DNA from 3 places in the Streptomyces sp. NPDC046862 genome. Region 2 is predicted to be linked to each of the others. Evidence: riboswitches for the same ligand, from Rfam matches in the RefSeq annotation. Region 2 holds a riboswitch; each other region holds the start of a gene.
The links. A riboswitch is a leader RNA that binds a small molecule or an ion and turns the genes downstream of it on or off. The one in region 2 is predicted to bind thiamine pyrophosphate.
Positions count from the first base shown of each region.

Region 1: linked by a shared signal. The riboswitch ahead of thiO (glycine oxidase ThiO) and the one ahead of AB0959_RS36840 (thiamine ABC transporter substrate-binding protein) in region 2 are both predicted to bind thiamine pyrophosphate.
Region 3: linked by a shared signal. The riboswitch ahead of thiC (phosphomethylpyrimidine synthase ThiC) and the one ahead of AB0959_RS36840 (thiamine ABC transporter substrate-binding protein) in region 2 are both predicted to bind thiamine pyrophosphate.

Region 1 is NZ_JBEYXP010000022.1:79,973-84,067, reverse strand. It holds gene AB0959_RS24555 (thiazole synthase) at 1-304, opposite strand, end outside; gene thiS (sulfur carrier protein ThiS) at 308-517, opposite strand; gene thiO (glycine oxidase ThiO) at 532-1,761, opposite strand; TPP riboswitch at 1,759-1,870, opposite strand; gene AB0959_RS24540 (hypothetical protein) at 1,922-2,272, shown strand; gene AB0959_RS24535 (FAD-dependent oxidoreductase) at 2,305-3,528, shown strand; gene AB0959_RS24530 (Rv2175c family DNA-binding protein) at 3,615-3,980, shown strand.
Region 2 is NZ_JBEYXP010000043.1:35,603-39,697, reverse strand. It holds gene AB0959_RS36850 (NUDIX domain-containing protein) at 1-366, shown strand, start outside; gene rlmN (23S rRNA (adenine(2503)-C(2))-methyltransferase RlmN) at 470-1,576, shown strand; TPP riboswitch at 1,612-1,717, shown strand; gene AB0959_RS36840 (thiamine ABC transporter substrate-binding protein) at 1,798-2,886, shown strand; gene AB0959_RS36835 (iron ABC transporter permease) at 2,982-4,095, shown strand, end outside.
Region 3 is NZ_JBEYXP010000008.1:76,832-80,926, reverse strand. It holds gene thiC (phosphomethylpyrimidine synthase ThiC) at 1-1,706, opposite strand, end outside; TPP riboswitch at 1,699-1,855, opposite strand; gene AB0959_RS11060 (YibE/F family protein) at 1,927-3,468, shown strand; gene AB0959_RS11055 (SsgA family sporulation/cell division regulator) at 3,534-3,971, opposite strand; gene AB0959_RS11050 (helix-turn-helix domain-containing protein) at 4,070-4,095, opposite strand, start outside.

The DNA of each region.
Region 1 (4,095 bases), on a different contig from region 2:
TGACCTCCAGCTTCACCAGGTCGGTGCCGAGCGCCTCGCGCGCGAGGCGGGCGGTCAGCACGGCCTCGCCCGCGGTGAAACAGCCCGCGGTGTTGGGCAGCACCCGGATGCCCAGCCTGCCCAGCACGGACAGCACCGAGCCGTGCGCCTGAGGGTTCACGCGGCGCATCGCGACCGTCGTCAGCTCCGTGCCGGACGCCACGAGGGAGCGTTCCAGGACGTCGAGGCTGGGCGCGCCGCCCGTGCCCATGATGAGGCGGGACGAGTAGGTCGTACCGCCGAGGACGAAGGGGTCGTCGGCCATGGGTCAGCCTCCTTGGACGGCCGTGAGGACTTCGACGCGGTCTCCCTCGGAGAGGGGCGTGGACGGCCACTGCGCGCGCGGGACGACGGTTTCGTTGAGCGCGGCGGCGACGCCCGACGGGGCCGCGGTGAGGGTTTTCACGAGCGAGTCGAGAGCTGTGCCCGCGGAGACCCTCCGCCGCTCTCCGTTGACGAAGACGTGCACGTCGTTCATGTCGTTCATGTCGTTCATGCGTGCTGCTCCGTGAGAGCGGCCGCGGCGAAGCGCCTGGGGGTGAAGTCGCGCGCCTCCTCGGGCAGTTCGCCCGTGGTGAGCGCATGCGCCATGACGTCACCGGTGACCGGGGTGAGGAGCACGCCGTTGCGGTAGTGGCCGGTCGCGAGGAGGAGTCCGTCGCACTCGGTCGGGCCGAGCAGGGGAGCGTTGTCGGGGGAGCCGGGGCGCAGTCCCGCGCGCGTCTCGGTGAGCGGCAGTTCGGTGATCCCGGGGACCAGCTCATGGGCGTCGCGGAGCAGTTCGTACACCCCGCCCGCGGTGACCGTCGTGTCCCAGCCGAGTTCCTCGCTGGTCGCGCCGACGACCAGTTCGCCGTTCTCACGGGGCACCAGGTAGACGTGGCTGCCGCGGACCACGGCGCGCACGGTCCGGCTCAGGAAGGGCGCGTACCGCTCCGGCACGGTCAGCCGCAGCACCTGCCCCTTCACGGGCCGTACCGGCGGCAGGACGTCGTCCGGGACGCCCGCCAGTCGCCCGCTCAGGCTGCCCGCGGCGAGGACGACCTGCCCGGCGGCGAGGTCGGTGCCGTCGGCGGTCCTGATCCCCACGGCCCGCTCCCGGACGACACGGAGCCTCTCGGCCCACGTCCGGTGGAAGACCACCCCGGCGCGCTCGCAGGCCGCGACGAGGGCTCTGGCGAGCCGCCTCGGGTCGATCTGGTGATCGCCGTCGACCCGCAGACCGCCGCGGACGCCCGGCGCGAGCATCGGCTCCAGACGGCGGCAGTCCCGTCCGCTCAGCCACTCCGAGTCCAGCCCCGACCGCCGTTGCAGCGCGTGCAGTTCACGCAGATGGGCGCGGTCGTCGGCGTCGAGCGCTACCGCCAGCGTGCCGCACCGGCGGTAGCCGAGGTCCAGACCCGTCGCCTCGGTCAGCTCGGCCGCGAAGGCCGGGTAGCGGTGCGCGGACGCCAGGTTGAGACCCAGCAGCGTCTGCTCCCCGTAGTGCAGTTCGGTCACCGCGGCCAGCATCCCGGCCGCCACGCGCGCGGCTCCACCGCCCGGCTCGGGGTCCACGACGGCCGTGGTGAACCCGCGTTGCGCGGCTCGCCACGCCGTCACGAGCCCGATGACGCCGCCCCCCACGACGAGGACGTCTGATGTGCCTGAAGGCGATGGCGTGCGCGGATCCGACGTGCGCGTGTCCGGCGTGCCTGTATCCGATGTACGTGTACGCGGCATGGGCGTCCAGCCCCTCCCTTCGCCGGCATGACCCGGATCAGGTTCGTACGGTCGGAGGCCGCCAGCCTCCCTCTCAGCCCGATGCGTCCGGGCTCCCGCGAGTGCTCTACGTTGGCCACCCTAGCCCGTGCCGTTCGCCTCAGTAAGGGAGCCTCCGCTCATGCCCCGCTCGCTCGACGGTCTCGTTCTCGCACCCGTCGCGGACCAGGCTCCAGGTCAGGTGGGTACCCGCACCCGGTTCACGTACCACGAGAAGGACGTCGAGATCTGGGCCGAGTACGCGGGCGGAGATGTCGTACGCGGCCACCTGGTGGGTACCCGTGACGGCGACCGGCTGGACTTCCGGTACGTGCAGCTCAAGCGGGACGGTACGACCTCGTCGGGGCACTGTGTGTCCCTCGTGACCGAGCTCCCCGACGGGCGTGTGTGCCTGGAGGAGAGCTGGGAGTGGGAGTCGCAGCCGGGCAGCGGAACGAGCGTTGTGGAACAGGTCACTGAGCCCGACCGCTGACTGACAATTCGTCAGGTGTCTATGGTGATCAGGTGAGCGAGCAGACGGAGGCACGAGGGACGGAGCGACGGGTCGTCGTCGTGGGCGCCGGCATGGCCGGGGTGCAGACCGCGGTCGTCCTGCGGGAGCAGGGCTTCGCGGGCCCTGTCACGCTGATCGGCGCGGAGCCGCACCAGCCGTACGACCGGCCGCCGCTGTCCAAGGCCGTCCTGCTCGGCAAGGCCGAGGGATCCGCCTTCGACGTCGACTTCGAGGCGCTCGGCATCGAGCTGCAGCTCGGCCGCGAGGTGCTCGGCGTGCGCCCCGGGGACCACGAACTCGACACGGCGACGGGCCCGGTCCCCTACGACGTCCTCGTGCTCGCGACCGGCGCGGAGCCCGTCCGGCTGCCGGGTGCCGAGGGCGTGCCCGGCGTGCACCTGCTGCGCACCCTGGACGACGCGGAGCGGCTGCGGCCCGTCCTGGCCCGCCAGCACGACGTCGTGGTCGTGGGAGCCGGCTGGATCGGGGCGGAGTTCGCCACGGCCGCGCGCGAGGCGGGCTGTGCGGTGACGGTCGTCGAGGCCGCGGACCGCCCGCTCGCGGGAGCCCTCCCCGCCGAGGTGGCCGCACCCATGGCCGCCTGGTACGCGGACAGCGGGGCGGTCCTGCGCACCCGCGCGCGCGTGGAGCGCGTCGAGGACGGGACGGTGGTCCTGGACGACGGCTCGCGCGTGAGGGCGGGCGCGGTGGTCGTGGGCATCGGGGCACGCCCGGCGACGGTGTGGCTGAGGGACTCGGGCATCGAGCTCGGCGCGTACGGCGAAGTGGTGGCCGACGACCACCTGCGGACCTCCGCGCCGGACGTCTACGCGGTCGGCGACTGCGCGTCCTTCCCTTCAGGACGGTACGGAGAACGTCTCCTGGTCCACCACTGGGACAACGCCCTCCAGGGCCCCCGCACGGTGGCGGCCGACATCGTCGGCGAGACCCCGGCGCCGTACGACCCGGTGCCGTACTTCTGGTCGGAACAGTTCGGCCGCTTCGTGCAGTACGTCGGCCACCACGCCCCGGCCGACACGACCGTGTGGCGCGGCGACCCCACGGGTGCCGCCTGGTCGGTGTGCTGGCTGCGTGAGGGGCGTCTGGTCGCCCTGCTCGCGGTGGGGCGCCCCCGGGACCTGGCGCAGGGACGGCGGCTGATCGAGGCGGGTACGGCCATGGACCCGGAGCTGCTGGCGGACCCGTCGCGCCCGCTGAAGAGCGCCACCGCCTAGCCGATGCCCCCGGTCGGCCCACTTCTGACCTGCGCCGGAGGCCGCTCGGCTACCCACTGTCAGTCCGGGATGGCAGTCTTGATGCCGTGACCGAGATTGACGCAAAAATCGATGCTCTCGTCCCCGCGTGGCTGAATCTCCCCGACATCGCCGAGATGTTCGACGTCGAGGTGACCCGTGTGCGGCAGCTGGTCAAGGAGGGCCAGCTCATCGCCGTACGCCGGGGCGAGAACCGCGCGCTGTACGTCCCCGCCGACTTCATCGACGGGGACAAGGTCGTCAAGGGCCTGTCCGGCACCCTGACGCTCCTGAGGGACGACGGCTTCACGGTGGAAGAAATGCTGGAGTGGCTCTTCACTCCCGACCCGAGCCTGCCGGGCACCCCGGCCCAGGCCCTGCGGGAGAATCGCGGCACGGAGGTCAAGCGCCGCGCCCAGGCGCTCGCCGTCTGACGTCCGCCCGTCCGAGCCCACAACCGACGTTTCGTCGTCCGGCGTACGGGCAGCGGCGTACGGGCCCCGGCCCGGCCGCGGCCCGTACGCCACCGAAACATGGCCGTACGCCGTA
Region 2 (4,095 bases):
CGCGTCGTGGTGGACGGCAGGCAACTCACGGAAGTCGGCCAGCAGATGGCGACCGGAGCCGTGCGGAAGAGGAACTCCCCGCCCACCGAGAAGATGAAGCCGGGGGAGACGGCGACCGCGGCGGCGCTGCGGTGCCTGGCCGAGGAACTCGGAGTCAGGGCAACGGACGTCGTGCTCGACCCGCGGTCCCTCTCGGTGACCGTCGAGAAGCTCGCCTCACCGTCGTACCCCGGCCTGCCCGGCGAATACCGTCTCCACACGGTGCACGCCCAGGTCTCCGGCCTCCCCGAAACGGCCTTCACCACGGCAGAGTCCCCCGGCGACGGCGATCCGGTGATCTCCACGCACCACTGGGAGTGGCGCTAGCGGGCGGAGAGGGCTCGCGGCGGGGTCCTGGGCCGTGATCGCCGTGATCGCCGTGATCGCCGTGTGCGGGGCCCGGGAGTCGATCTGCGACACTGGGTGGGTTATGCCTGCACCCGGAGAACTCACTTTCGTCGCGCCGCGCGGAGCCAAGAAGCCGCCGCGGCATCTCGCTGATCTCACGCCTGCCGAGCGCAAGGAGGCGGTGGCCGCGGTCGGGGAGAAGCCGTTTCGTGCGAAGCAGCTGTCGCAGCACTACTTCGCGCGGTACGCGCACGACCCGGAGCAGTGGACCGACATCCCTGCCGGTTCGCGCGCCAAGCTGCAGGAGGCGCTGCTTCCGGAGCTGATGACGGTCGTGCGGCATCTGTCGACGGACCAGGACACGACCCGTAAGACCTTGTGGCGGCTCTTCGACGGCACGCTCGTCGAGTCGGTGCTGATGCGTTATCCGGACCGGGTGACCATGTGCATCAGTTCGCAGGCCGGGTGCGGGATGAACTGTCCCTTCTGCGCCACCGGGCAGGCCGGGCTCGACCGGAATCTGTCCGCCGCGGAGATCGTGCACCAGATCGTGGACGGGATGCGGGCGCTCAGGGACGGGGAGATCCCGGGGGGCCCCGCGCGGTTGTCCAACATCGTGTTCATGGGGATGGGGGAGCCGCTTGCCAATTACAAGCGGGTCGTGGGGGCCATTCGTGCGCTCACCGATCCCGAGCCGGACGGTCTCGGGCTGTCCCAGCGCGGTATCACCGTGTCCACTGTCGGGCTCGTGCCGGCCATTCACCGGTTCGCCGAGGAGGGCTTCAAGTGCCGGCTCGCCATCTCGCTGCACGCTCCGGACGACGAGCTGCGCGACACCCTCGTACCGGTCAACACGCGGTGGAAGGTGCGGGAGGTGCTGGACGCCGGGTGGGAGTACGCGGCGAAGTCCGGGCGGCGGCTGTCCATCGAGTACGCGCTGATCCGGGACATCAACGACCAGGCGTGGCGTGGTGACCGTCTCGGGCGGCTGCTCAGGGGCAAGCCCGTGCATGTGAACCTGATTCCGCTGAACCCGACGCCCGGTTCCAAGTGGACCGCCTCGCGGCCCGAGGACGAGAAGGCGTTCGTCGAGGCGATCGCCGCGCACGGTGTGCCGGTGACCGTCCGGGACACCCGTGGGCAGGAGATCGACGGGGCCTGCGGTCAGCTGGCGGCCACCGAGCGGTAGTCTGAGCCAGTACAACGTCGTACCTGTATATCTTCATATTCCGACAGGGGAGCGCCACAGCGCTGAGAGTGCGGCACAGGCCGCAGACCCTCTGAACCTCGCCCAGGTCATTCTGGGTAGGGAGATCGGTCACCACTCGAGCTGTTGCGCCCTGCCCGGGATCCCCAGGGAAGTCCCGGGCAGGGCCGCGTCTCTTCCTGGTCACCCCAGGAGGAATCCAAGTGAGCACCACCAAGAAGGTCGTGGCCGTCGCCCTCGGGCTCGGTCTGGCCACGCTGTCCGCCTGCACTTCGTCCGGCTCCGGCAGCGGCGGCTCGGACTCCGGTTCGTCCAGGACCGTCACCCTCGTCAGCCATGACTCGTTCGCCGTCTCCAAGAACGTCCTGAAGGCGTTCGAGAAGGAGTCCGGGTACGAGGTGAAGGTCCTCAAGGACGGTGACGCCGGTCAGGCCGTCAACAAGGCCATCCTGACCAAGGACAACCCGCAGGGCGACGTCTTCTTCGGCGTCGACAACACGCTGCTGTCCCGTGCGCTGGACAACGGGCTCTTCCAGCCGTACGAGGCCAAGGGTGCCGATCAGGTCCAGTCGCAGTACCAGGTCGACCAGGACAAGCACCGGGTCACTCCCATCGACTCCGGTGACATCTGCGTCAACTACGACAAGGCCTACTTCAGCGAGAACAGGCTGAAGCCGCCGAGCTCCTTCGAGGACCTCGTCGAGCCCGAGTACAAGAACCTCCTCGTCACCGAGAACGCCTCCACCTCCTCGCCCGGCCTCGGCTTCCTGCTGGGGACGGCGGCCAGGTACGGCGACGGGGGCTGGCAGGACTACTGGAAGAAGCTCAAGGCGAACGGCGTGAAGGTCGTCGACGGCTGGGAACAGGCCTACAACGAGGAGTTCTCCGGGTCGGCCGGCGGCAAGAAGGCGAAGGGCGACCGCCCGCTCGTGGTCTCGTACGCCTCCTCACCGCCCGCAGAGGTGGTCTTCGCCGATCCGAGGCCGAAGACCGCGCCGACCGGTGTCGCGACCCGCACCTGCTTCCGGCAGGTCGAGTACGCGGGGCTGCTGAGCAACGCGCGGAACACCAAGGGCGGCAAGGCGCTCGTCGACTTCCTGATCAGTAAGAAGTTCCAGGAGGACATGCCGCTCAACATGTTCGTGTACCCGGTGCTGATGGGCGCGCAGGTGCCCGAGGAGTTCGTGAAGTACGGCCCGCAGGCCGCGGACCCCGAGACCATGGCGCCTCAGAAGATCGCCGACAACCGTGATCAGTGGGTCAAGTCGTGGACGTCGCTCGTACTGAAGTAGAAGCAGAAGCAGAAGCAGAAGTAGCTGAAGCGGCCGAGGCCGCGCGCGAGGGCAGGCGAACGGGCGTGCGCGGGAGCGCGGCGCGGCTCGGGCTGATGGCCGTGCCCGTTGCGTTCTTCGCGGTGTTCTTCGCCTACCCCGTCGCCGCGATCGTCGCGCGTGGTCTGAAGGTCGACGGGGCCTGGCGGTTCGGGCGGATCTGGGACGTGCTCGCGCAGTCCGACATCCGGCACGTCCTGTGGTTCACCACCTGGCAGGCGCTCGCCTCCACGGTGCTCACGCTGCTGATCGCGCTCCCCGGCGCGTACGTCTTCGCGCGCTTCGATTTCAGGGGCAAGCAGGTCCTGCGGGCGGTCGTGACCGTTCCCTTCGTGCTGCCCACCGTCGTGGTCGGGACCGCCTTCCTGGCCCTGGTCGGGCGGGGAGGACTGCTGGACGAGCTGTGGGGCGTACGGCTCGACACCACCGTCTGGGCCATCCTGCTCGCCCATGTGTTCTTCAACTACGCCGTCGTCGTACGGACCGTGGGCGGACTCTGGGCGCAGCTCGACCCGCGGCAGGAGGAGGCCGCGCGGATGCTCGGCGCCTCGCCGCTGAGGGCCTGGCGGAAGGTCACCCTGCCCGCTCTCGCGCCGGCGGTGGCGGCGGCCGCGCTGATGGTCTTCCTCTTCACCTTCACCTCCTTCGGTGTGGTCCAGATCCTCGGCGGGCCCACCTTCTCCACCCTCGAAGTCGAGATCTACCGGCAGACCTCGGAGATCTTCGACCTCTCCACAGCCGCGGTGCTGACGCTCCTGCAGTTCGCCGCGGTGGGCGCGATCCTCGCCGTGCACGCCTGGACCGTACGGCGGCGGGAGAGCGCGCTGCGGCTGGTCGACCCGGCCGTGACCGCGCGCCGGCCACGCGGGGCGGGGCAGTGGGCGCTGCTCGCCGGTGTCCTCGGGACCGCCCTCGTGCTGCTGGTGCTGCCGCTCGCCGTGCTCGTCCAGCGGTCGTTCGACGCGCCCGGGTTCGCGTACTACAAGCGACTGACCGGCGCCGACAGCGGGATCTTCCTCGTCGCGCCGATCGAGGCCGTGGGGAACTCGCTGGAGTACGCGGTCACGGCCACCGCCATCGCCGTGCTGATCGGCGGCCTGGCCGCCGCGGCCCTCGCCCGACGCGACGCCGGGCGGCTCGTGCGCGGCTTCGACGCGCTGCTGATGCTGC
Region 3 (4,095 bases), on a different contig from region 2:
CGGATGTCCTGGGAGATCTTCATCGAGCAGAACTTCGGGCCGCACATGGAGCAGAAATGGGCCGTCTTGGCGGGTTCCGCGGGAAGCGTCTCGTCGTGGAACTCACGGGCCGTGTCGGGGTCGAGGGCAAGGTTGAACTGGTCCTCCCAGCGGAACTCGAAGCGGGCGTCCGACAGCGCGTCGTCCCACTCCTGTGCGCCAGGGTGTCCCTTGGCGAGGTCCGCCGCATGGGCCGCGATCTTGTAGGTGATGACGCCGGTCTTGACGTCGTCACGATTGGGCAGGCCCAAGTGCTCCTTGGGCGTGACGTAGCAGAGCATCGCCGTGCCCCACCACGCGATCATCGCGGCACCTATGCCCGAGGTGATGTGGTCGTACGCCGGTGCGACGTCGGTGGTCAGCGGGCCGAGCGTATAGAACGGAGCCTCATCGCAGATCTCCTGCTGAAGGTCGATGTTCTCCTTGATCTTGTGCATCGGGACGTGTCCCGGCCCCTCGATCATGGTCTGTACGTGGAAACGCTTCGCGATCCGGTTGAGTTCCCCGAGCGTGCGGAGTTCAGCGAACTGCGCCTCGTCGTTGGCGTCCGCGATCGAGCCGGGCCGGAGACCGTCACCGAGCGAGTACGTGACGTCGTACGCGGCGAGGATCTCGCACAGTTCCTCGAAGTTCTCGTACAGGAACGACTCCTTGTGGTGCGCCAGGCACCACGCCGCCATGATCGAGCCGCCGCGCGAGACGATGCCGGTCTTGCGGTTCGCCGTCAGGGGGACGTACGGGAGGCGCACGCCCGCGTGGACCGTCATGTAGTCCACGCCCTGCTCGGCCTGCTCGATGACCGTGTCCTTGTAGATCTCCCAGGTCAGTTCCTCGGCCCTCCCGTCGACCTTCTCCAGCGCCTGATAGAGCGGCACCGTGCCGATGGGGACGGGGGAGTTGCGCAGCACCCACTCGCGCGTGGTGTGGATATTGCGTCCCGTGGACAGGTCCATGACCGTGTCGGCGCCCCATCGGGTCGCCCAGGTCATCTTCTCGACCTCCTCCTCGATGGAGGACGTGACCGCCGAGTTGCCGATGTTGGCGTTGACCTTCACCAGGAACCGCTTGCCGATGATCATTGGCTCGATCTCGGGGTGGTTCACGTTGGCGGGCAGTACCGCCCTGCCCGCCGCGATCTCCTCGCGGACGACCTCGGGCGAGACGTTCTCCCGGACGGCCACGAACTCCATCTCGGGCGTGATCTCTCCGCGTCGCGCGTAGGCGAGCTGGGTCACGGCCTTGCCGTCCCGGCTCCGGCGCGGTTGCCTCGGTCGCCCGGGGAAGACCGCGTCGAGGTTGCGCAGCCCACCACGCGGTGACGTGTGCTTGATCCCGTCGTCCTCGGGCCGGACGGCACGGCCCGCATACTCCTCGGTGTCTCCACGAGCGACGATCCAGCTCTCGCGAAGAGGAGAGAGTCCCCTGCGGACATCCGTGTCGACACTCGGATCGGTGTACGGGCCGGAGGTGTCGTACAGGGTGACCGACTGCCCGTTGGTGAGGTGCACCTGGCGGACCGGCACCTGCAGGTCGGGGCGCGATCCCCCGACGTATGCCTTGTGCCAGCCGTTGGACTTCCCGGCCTCCTGCGGCTTTTCGCCCTGAGATGCGACGGACGAGCCGTTCGTCTGGTTGGAGGCAGGCGTGCTTGTGTCCTTGTTGGTCATGTGACCTACTCCCTACGCCGGCATTACCCGGTAACAGGTTCAGCGGTCGACGCAGCGATGTCCGCCCGGCGATGTTCCACGTGAAACATCGCGTCTGCGGAGGTCAGCGCCCTCTCAGCCCGGTGCTCCGAGCTCCCGCGTGTGCAAAGGTGCCTCCACGCTAGCGTCAGATGTGGCGCGGTGAACAGTGGGCCCCCGCCGTTCTTGCGATGATCGGTCGGTGACCACGATGCGACAGCCCCCGCTCCCGCCCTCGGAGCCCCCACACGGACACGGTCCCGGCTACGGCCATGGACACGGCGCCGGTGGTGGCCAAGGCCCTGGTGGCGGGCATGGATCCGGTGGCGGGCATGGATCCGGTGGCGGCTGGGGCCCCGGCGGAGGCCACGGCCCTGGTGACGGCCAAGACCCCGGTGACGGCCGTGATCCCCATGACGGTCAGGGGCATGGCCACGGCCCGGATGCGGGCAGGAGCCACGGGCACTCCCACAGCCACGGCCCGGCCACCCCCGTCTCCCGGCACCTGCGCAAGGTCATCGCCGCAGTGCTGATCCCCTTCGCCACGGCGGTCGTCGTGGGCCTTGTCGTGCTCTGGCCCGGCGGCGCCCCACCGCACGAGCGCACCGGCGTCGGCTTCGACCGGCAGACCCAGCAGGCCACGGTCACCAAGGTCGTGGAGGTGGACTGCAAGTCCGTGAACGCCTCGGGGGAGGCCCCGACCGGCGACACGTCGACCGCCGAGGGCTCGTCGGCCCAGCAGCAGGCGAACGGCACCTGCAAGAAGGCGACGATCAGGGTCGACACCGGCAACGACAAGGGCCGCACGTTCACGGAGATCGTCCAGCCGGACCAGTCACGGCAGTTGGAGCAGGGCCAAGAGGTCGTGGCCGCCTACGAGCCCTCGGCGCCCAAGGACCTGCAGTACTCCGTGACCGACGTGAACCGGAAGTTCCCGATGGCGCTGCTCGCCGGGATCTTCGCGCTCGCCGTCGTGGTGGTGGGCCGCCTGCGCGGTGTCATGGCACTGGTCGCGCTCACCATCAGCTTCCTGGTGCTGACCTTCTTCATCCTCCCCGCCATCCTGCAGGGGTCGAACCCGCTGGTCGTGGCGGTGGTCGGAGCGAGCGCCATCATGCTGATCGCGCTCTACATGTGTCACGGTCTCTCCGCCCGCACCTCGGTCGCCGTGCTCGGCACCCTGGCTTCGCTGCTGCTGATCGGTGTGCTCGGCTCTCAGTTCATCGGCTGGGCCTCGCTGACCGGCAACACGGACGACAACACGGGCCTGATCCACGGCCTCTACCCGTCGATCGACATGAGCGGTCTGCTGCTCGCGGGTGTCATCATCGGTTCGCTCGGTGTGCTCGACGACGTGACGGTGACGCAGACCTCGGCCGTCTGGGAGCTGCACGACGCCAATCCCTCGATGGGCTGGCGGGGCCTGTACCGCGCCGGCATCCGCATCGGCCGCGACCACATCGCCTCCGTCGTCAACACGCTCGTCCTCGCCTACGCGGGTGCCGCGCTGCCCCTGCTGCTGCTCTTCTCGATCGCGCAGAGCAGCGTCGGTACGGTCGCCAACAGCGAGCTGGTCGCTGAGGAGATCGTCCGTACGCTCGTCGGCTCGATCGGCCTCGTGGCCTCGGTTCCGGTGACCACCGCCCTGGCCGCGCTGGTGGTCTCGGCCGATCGCCCGAGTGATGAGCCGGCGGCAGCAGCCGCACCGGCCCGCGCGGGGAGGGGGCGCCGCCGCAAGCGGTGACACCGGCGCGCGGAAGCGCGGCAGGCGCTCACGCAGAAGCGTTACGTCACCCGCGGGCGCGTGGCTCAGCCCGCGCTCTGCTCCTCCGCGAGGATGCGGTCCAGCGCCTCGTCGAGGTGGGTCTCGAAGTCCGCGAGGGAACGCTCCTGCCCGAGCGGCACCAGCTTGTCCGTACGGTCCAGGAAGGCCACGAGCGGCGCCGTCCCGGACCTGAACAGCGCCTGGTCGCAGCCCACCTGAAGCCGGATCAGCACCTCTCCGAACCCTTCCGGATCGGCGGGCGCGATGTGCACGTCACCCTCGCCGCACGGCCGTCCCACGCCGTCGACCAGCAGCTCCCGCCCGAAGGCCCAAGTCACGGGGGCGTCTCCGGGAAGATGGAAGGTCAGCCGTACGGCATAGGGATCACACGTCTCGTAGCGCAGCTCCACCGGGATCCGGAAGGAGAGCTCATCCGAGACGAGAAAGCTCATCATGACCTCTGCCTGTACTGACTCGCGCATTCGCCTACCTCGTCAGTTGCCGTCGACTGGCCGGGAATCAGCCCCGACACTGCCCGCAGTTTGCTGAAAGTACACGAGAGATCACAAGGAGTGATTTTTCAGATGCTGATAGAGAGCGCGAGTG